Regions from separate parts of the Sphingomonas sp. DMC6 genome, predicted to be linked through region 1. Evidence: riboswitches for the same ligand, from Rfam matches in the RefSeq annotation. Region 1 holds a riboswitch; the other holds the start of a gene.

The links. Region 1 has a riboswitch for glycine ahead of gcvT (glycine cleavage system aminomethyltransferase GcvT). Riboswitches for the same ligand answer to the same signal wherever they lie in the genome.
Region 2: another riboswitch for glycine. It lies ahead of ACT53M_RS18165 (L-serine ammonia-lyase); the one in region 1 lies ahead of gcvT (glycine cleavage system aminomethyltransferase GcvT).

Annotation. Positions count from the first base shown of each region.
Region 1 covers NZ_JBQUYT010000004.1:130,632-133,796, forward strand. Annotated here, with positions in the region: gene ACT53M_RS11175 (hypothetical protein) at 1-287, shown strand, start outside; gene rplL (50S ribosomal protein L7/L12) at 361-741, opposite strand; gene rplJ (50S ribosomal protein L10) at 802-1,317, opposite strand; glycine riboswitch at 1,737-1,827, shown strand; gene gcvT (glycine cleavage system aminomethyltransferase GcvT) at 1,990-3,153, shown strand; gene gcvH (glycine cleavage system protein GcvH) at 3,155-3,165, shown strand, end outside.
Region 2 covers NZ_JBQUYT010000011.1:43,163-46,327, reverse strand. Annotated here, with positions in the region: gene ACT53M_RS18165 (L-serine ammonia-lyase) at 1-1,080, opposite strand, end outside; glycine riboswitch at 1,182-1,270, opposite strand; gene ACT53M_RS18160 (hypothetical protein) at 1,329-1,595, opposite strand; gene ACT53M_RS18155 (response regulator transcription factor) at 1,614-2,423, opposite strand; gene ACT53M_RS18150 (hypothetical protein) at 2,481-2,696, opposite strand; gene ACT53M_RS18145 (EAL domain-containing protein) at 2,683-3,165, opposite strand, start outside.

The DNA.
Region 1 (3,165 bases):
AGGCCGGCCCGATCGATCTGGGCCCGGGCATGCGCATCCGTCTGCCGGCGCGGCTCACGCTGCGGCGCGATCAGCTCCATGTGGTCCAGCTCGGCAATCGGCCGATGTTCGTGGCAATGCTGATGCTTGATCTGCGCTGGCGCTCGGGGCTCAGCATTCGCCGTTTTGGCGTCGACTTCCTGCTGGGAAGTGCGGGGCAGGGGACGAAACCGGGCCCGATCTGGCTCGACCGGCCGCCTCCCGCTGCGCTCGCCGCCAGCCGCTATCGCGCGCAAGCAAGGGCATAGCCGCAAATGAAAAGGGGCGGCCCGTCGCCGGACCGCCCCCTTCGTGTTTCCGTGCCTGTAAAGGCCAGGAAGCTTACTTGATTTCGACGGTCGCGCCGGCTTCTTCAAGCTGCTTCTTGATCTTCTCGGCTTCGTCCTTCGACACGCCTTCCTTGACGGGCTTCGGCGCGCCTTCGACCAGCGCCTTGGCTTCGGTCAGGCCGAGCGAGGTGATCGCGCGGACTTCCTTAATGACGTTGATCTTCTTGCCGCCGTCGCCGGTCAGGATGACGTCGAATTCGGTCTTCTCTTCAGCGGCCGGAGCAGCGGCGCCACCGCCCGCACCCGGAGCCGCAACGGCCACGGCAGCGGCGGCCGAAACGCCCCACTTTTCTTCGAGGAGCTTCGAGAGCTCGGCGGCTTCGAGAACGGTCAGCGCGGAAAGCTGGTCGACGATTGCGTTGAGGTCAGCCATGTTAAACTCCAATCAATTCAAAAGTTTCGGAATAAAATAAACGTCGCTTGATGCCGAAGCTCAGGCAGCCTGCTTCTCGGCGTAGGCCGAAAGCACGCGCGCGATCTGCGCGGCCGGTGCCTGGGCGATGGTTGCGAGCTTGGTCGCGGGCGCTGCGATGAGCCCCACGAGCTTGCCACGCAGTTCGTCCAGCGACGGCAGCGAAGCCAGTGCCTGCACGCCCGCCGCATCCAGCAGCAGCCCGCCCATCGCACCACCGACGATCTCGATCTTGTCGGTCGTCTTGGCGAAGTCCGAGACCACCTTGGCAGCAGCCACGGGGTCGACGGAAGTGGCGAGCGCCGTCGGACCCGTCAGCAGGTCCGCGAGCACCGCATAGTCGGTGCCCTGAGCGGCGATCTTGGCAAGGCGGTTCTTCGCGACCTTGTAGCTCGCACCGGCTTCGCGCATCTTGTTGCGGAGGTCCGTCGACTGCTTGACGGTCATCCCGAGGTTGCGGGTGATAACCACCACGCCAACCTCGCCAAAGGTGCGGTTCAGCTCGGCAACGGCGTCGGCCTTCTGGGAACGATCCATGCCGGTCTCCTCATACATGAGGCAGCCCCCGCAAAGGGGATGCCCCGGTTACGACCCATCGAAATGGGCCAGGCTCAATTGTCCGAGGGGAAGGATCGTCACGAGGCCGGGGATATATCCCTGGGCGTGACCCGGAACGCTTCGGACCAAACGCAGACGCGCAGGTGAAGCCGCCGGAAAATTCTGTCCCCGTCTAGGCGAGGGATTAAGACCGGCATATTCCGGTCACTCGCTGTCTCGGACGGTTTCCTCCCGAAAGAGGAAGCGCGCTCATAGACGATTTCGTGCGCGAGTCAATGCGGCGTGTACGAGGTTCATTCAGGGCGCTTGTCGCGGTGCGGCATCTTTACCGCATATCCCGATTGACTCCGCCCGGCCCACCGGCCAAGGCTTGGCGCGTCGATGCCGGGCGACCGGCATGGGCATGCGCGGGAGAGAATCCGGTTCGCCGGATCGCCGAAGGAGCAACCGCCCCGGAATCTCTCAGGCACCGAGGACCGCGCAGGCCACGACACTCTGGAAAGCGAGCCGGCCCCTGTGGCCAGGTTCCACCGAAGGGGTAAGCCGGCGCGCCGGCGAAAGCTCTCAGGTTCCGTGACAGAGGGGGCGATGGTGCAGGTCGGGCGAGCGCGCCCGGGCGTGCCATTGAACCCCTGATGCGCGGAGTGCCTGATGTCCGATACCGTCGAAGAAGCCCTTGCCGGCGATACCCCGATCGAGACGCTGCCGCTCGACGCCTGGCACCGCGCGCGCGGTGGCCGCATGGTGCCGTTCGCCGGCTATGCGATGCCCGTCCAATATGAAGGCATCATGGCCGAGCATCTGTGGACGCGCGAGCATGCCGGGCTGTTCGACGTCAGCCATATGGGCCAGCTGCTCTTTTCGGGCGTAGATTTCGACGCAGGGCTGGAGAAGCTGCTGCCGGGCGATGTGAAGGGCCTGGGCGAGGGCCGGATGCGCTATTCGCTGCTGCTCAGCGAAGAAGGCGGCATCCATGACGATCTGATGATGACTCGCCTGCCGGCCGACAACGCTTTCGAGATTGAGGGCGGCACGATCTACATGGTCGTCAACGGTGCGACCAAGTGGGACGATCTGGGCGTGTTCCGCGAATTCCTGCCCGACGAAGTGACGATCAACCATCTGGAAGACCAGGCGCTGCTGGCGCTGCAGGGGCCGGAGGCGGTGACCGCGCTCGCCCGCGTGCTGCCGGGCGTCGAGAAGCTGGTGTTCATGACCGCGGGTGCGTTCGAGTGGAACGGCAACCCGCTCTGGGTGAGCCGGTCGGGCTATACCGGCGAGGACGGGTTCGAAATCTCGCTGCCGGGCGAGGCCGCCGAGGCGCTTGCCGACCTGCTGACTGCACAGCCCGAAGTGAAGCCGATCGGCCTGGGTGCGCGCGACTCGCTGCGCCTGGAGGCCGGTCTGCCGCTCTATGGCCATGACCTCGACCTGGAGACCACGCCGGTCGCTGCCGATCTCGGCTTCGCGCTGTCCAAGCGCCGCCGCGAGGAGGGCGGGTTCGCCGGCGCCGGGCGCATTCTCGCCGAGCGTGAGCAGGGCAGCGCCATGAAGCGCGTCGGCCTGATCGTCGAGGGCCGCCAGCCGGTGCGCGAAGGGGCGGCCGTTGTCGATGCCGCGGGCGCGGAAGTCGGCAAGGTCACGTCGGGCGGCTTCGCGCCGAGCGTGCAGAAGCCGATCGCCATGGCCTATGTGCCGTCGGCCCTTGCAGCGGCCGGCACCAAGATTACGCTTGTCCAGCGGGGCAAGCAGCATTCCGCGGAGGTCGTTGCGATGCCCTTCGTACCCCACCGCTATGTCCGAAAGGGAGCGTGACATGAGCCGTTA
Region 2 (3,165 bases), on a different contig from region 1:
CGCCGCCGCCATCGAACAGGCGACGCCCACTTCCCCCTGACAGCCCATTTCGGCGGCGGAGATCGACGCCTGCAGCTTGTAGAGAATGCCGATTGCCGCCGCCGTCAACAGCAGGCGGCGACTGCCTTCCGGCGTCGCGTTGCCGACAAAGCTCTCATAATATCGCAGCACGGCCGGGATGACGCCCGCCGCGCCGTTGGTGGGGGCGGTGACGACCTTGCCGCCGGCGGCATTCTCCTCGTTCACCGCGAGCGCCCACAGGCTGACCCATTCGAGCACCGAGGCCGGCTCGATCCGGGGGCCGCGGGCGAGCAGCGCCTGGTGCAGCTTGCGGGCGCGCCGGGCGACGTTCAGCCCGCCGGGCAGCACGCCTTGCTGCGCCATGCCGCGATCGACGCACGCCATCATCGCCGCACGGATCGAATCGACAAAGGCCAGCGTCTCGGCCTCGGGGCGCCACACCGCCTCATTGGCCAGCATCAGCCCGGCAATGTCGGTGCCCAGCTCATCGCAGCGCGCCAGCATGTCGCGGGCGCTGCCAAAGCCATGGTTGGAGCGCGCCGATACCGATGCCGCCTCACCATCGCGCAGGATGGCGCCGCCGCCGATCGAATAATAGATGCGCTCGCGCACGCTGCCATCGTCGAGCGTTGCAGTGAAGTGCATGCCGTTGGGATGGGCAGGCAGGAAGCTGCGCTTGTGAAAGCGGATATCGGCATCGGGATCGAAGGCAATGGCGCTCCGGCCGCCCAGCAGCAGCTGCTGTTCGGCCGCGACTTTCCCGACGATCGCCTCCACGGCATCCGGATCGACCCCGTCGGGGCGTTCGCCGGCAAGGCCCAGGATCACGGCGCGATCGGTGGCGTGGCCCTTGCCGGTCAGCGCGAGCGAGCCGTGCAGGTCGCACGCCACCGACACCACGGTGCCTTCGCCCAGCGCCCAGGCCGCGAACTGCTCGGCAGCGCGCATCGGCCCCACGGTATGCGAGCTCGACGGCCCGATCCCAATGCTGAACACGTCGGTGATGCTGATCGATCCAATGCGCGGATCGACCGTGTTTTCCGCATGCGACAGTGACACCCTGGCTCCTAATACGATAGAGAGATTCGGGCCCCTTCTGTCCTTGTGCCTGAGATCGCTATCCCGTCGGCGAGCGCCTTCGCGCTACTCTCCAGAATCTGTTGTGCGGACGGTCCTTTTGCCTGAGAGTTTCCGGGGCGGTTGCTCCTTCGGCGATCCGGCGAACCGGATTCTCTCCCGTTCCGACGCGACATGTGTCGTCGCGCCGGCGAGCCATGTCAAAGCAAATTTCCCGCCCCGGCGGTGGATCAGGGGCTCTTTGGGCTGCCGCCGCTCGATGCGGCCACGATCACGCCTGCGGTGGCCAGCACGGCGAGGCCCGCCCACCAATAGCCGGGCTTGCGCTTGCGCAGGCGCCTGCCACTCTCTTCGTCCGGGTTGCCGAGCGGGCCACCGATTGTCGCCGCATAGGCCGAGCCGTGGGGTCGCATGGAAGGGGTGGTGCGGATAGCCTGCGCCAGAACCGGGGGTGATATCAGCAGACCCAGCGTGACCGCGGCGGCAATTTTACGCATGGTGGAACCTCATCTTCGTCAGCGGGGGATGGAGTGATCGTGGCTGCCCTGTAGGCCTTCGCGTCCCGGCAGGGCGAGGCGCCCGGGATCAGCCGAGCCGTCGTCGAGAAAGAATTTGATCAGTGCGGCTGTCGATGGAACGCCCATCTTGCGGAGGATGCGCCCGCGATGGATCTTGATCGTATATTCGCTGCGACCCAGGATTGCCGCGATCTGCTTGGTCAGATGGCCTTCGAGCAGCAACGCCATCACCTTGCGCTCGGCCGGGGTAAGGCTTGCGAGCACCGTCTGCTTGGCCTGGGCGGCCCGGTTATCCACGCAGCGCCGCTGCGCACTGGCCAGCGCAGACAGAACCGATGCCTTGAGTTCGTTCATGTCGAGCGGCAGCGCAAACACATTCTCCGCACCCGCTTTCATACATTGCACGGTGAACGCTACGTCGGGTTTGGCCGAAATGAAGATCGCGCCGGCGGTGCTGCCGTGGTCGCGCATCCAGCGATAGAGTGACAGGCCGTCCAGACCCGGCAGGCGTGCGTCGATGATGGCCACGCCGTTGAAGGGCAGTTCGCAGGCTTGCTGGAATTCGATAGCGTTGTCGAACGCTGTCACTCGGGCGGCCAGCTCCGTCAGCGCGCGTGTCACTCTGGAGGCGAGCTTTGAATCTGCCAGCAACAGGCAGATTTCCGCTTCGGCCTTGCCCGATTCAATCCGCCGGCCAGCATCGGTGGCAGGTCCGCGCAAATAATGGACTGACGCCGAGGCGAGCGGCGCTACCCGCGGCCGGGCGCCCGCGGGATCGGACTTCAGCAGAAGATTGGCTAAAGGCATGGCGACTCTACCGCTGCAAGAGGGGCAGGATGGCGCGGGCCAGGCGACTGGACTGCATCATGGCAGTGCCCGCCACACCAGCCAGCCGGCGATGATCCAGACCAGCGCGGCAGCCAGCAGCACAACACCCAGAATCGGCGGGGGCGTTTCGCGCTCTTCCTCCGTTTCGGGTGCCACGGTTATCGCCTCGAGCGCCGCGCGATCCTCGGCCGGCGTGCGGAAGGCGAGCGTGGTTGCTGCGCCCGCGTCGCGATCGATTTCATGCATCTGCATGCTGCACCTCCCGGCAATGGAGGCCAGGGCGGACGCTGACCGGCAATCGCGTGCGCCAGGGGCGGATCAGGCTGGGGCAACCCCAATGATGGCCCTGCTGCCAGCGCCCGCCCGCCTGGCGCGCCAGTGCCGCCTGCTCGGGTGTCTCAACGCCGTCGACGATAACCGTCGCACCGATCGCCGAGGCAGCGCCGATCAGGTGGAACAACAGCGCCTCTCCCTGCGCTGACAGGGTCGCGCGATGCACGAAGAGGGGATCGATCTTCGCGAAATCCGGGGTGAGTGCGAGCAACTGGCGGAGCGAGGCATGGCCCGCGCCAAAACCGGCCAGCGCAAAGCGGCAACCAAGGCGGCGCATGCTGCTCACAAATTGTACGGCGGGCGATATATCGGTTAACGGCGCGGTTTCCGTAATTTCCAGTACGAGCCGACTGGCCAGGCCGGGCGTCGCCTCCAGCCGTGCCTGGAT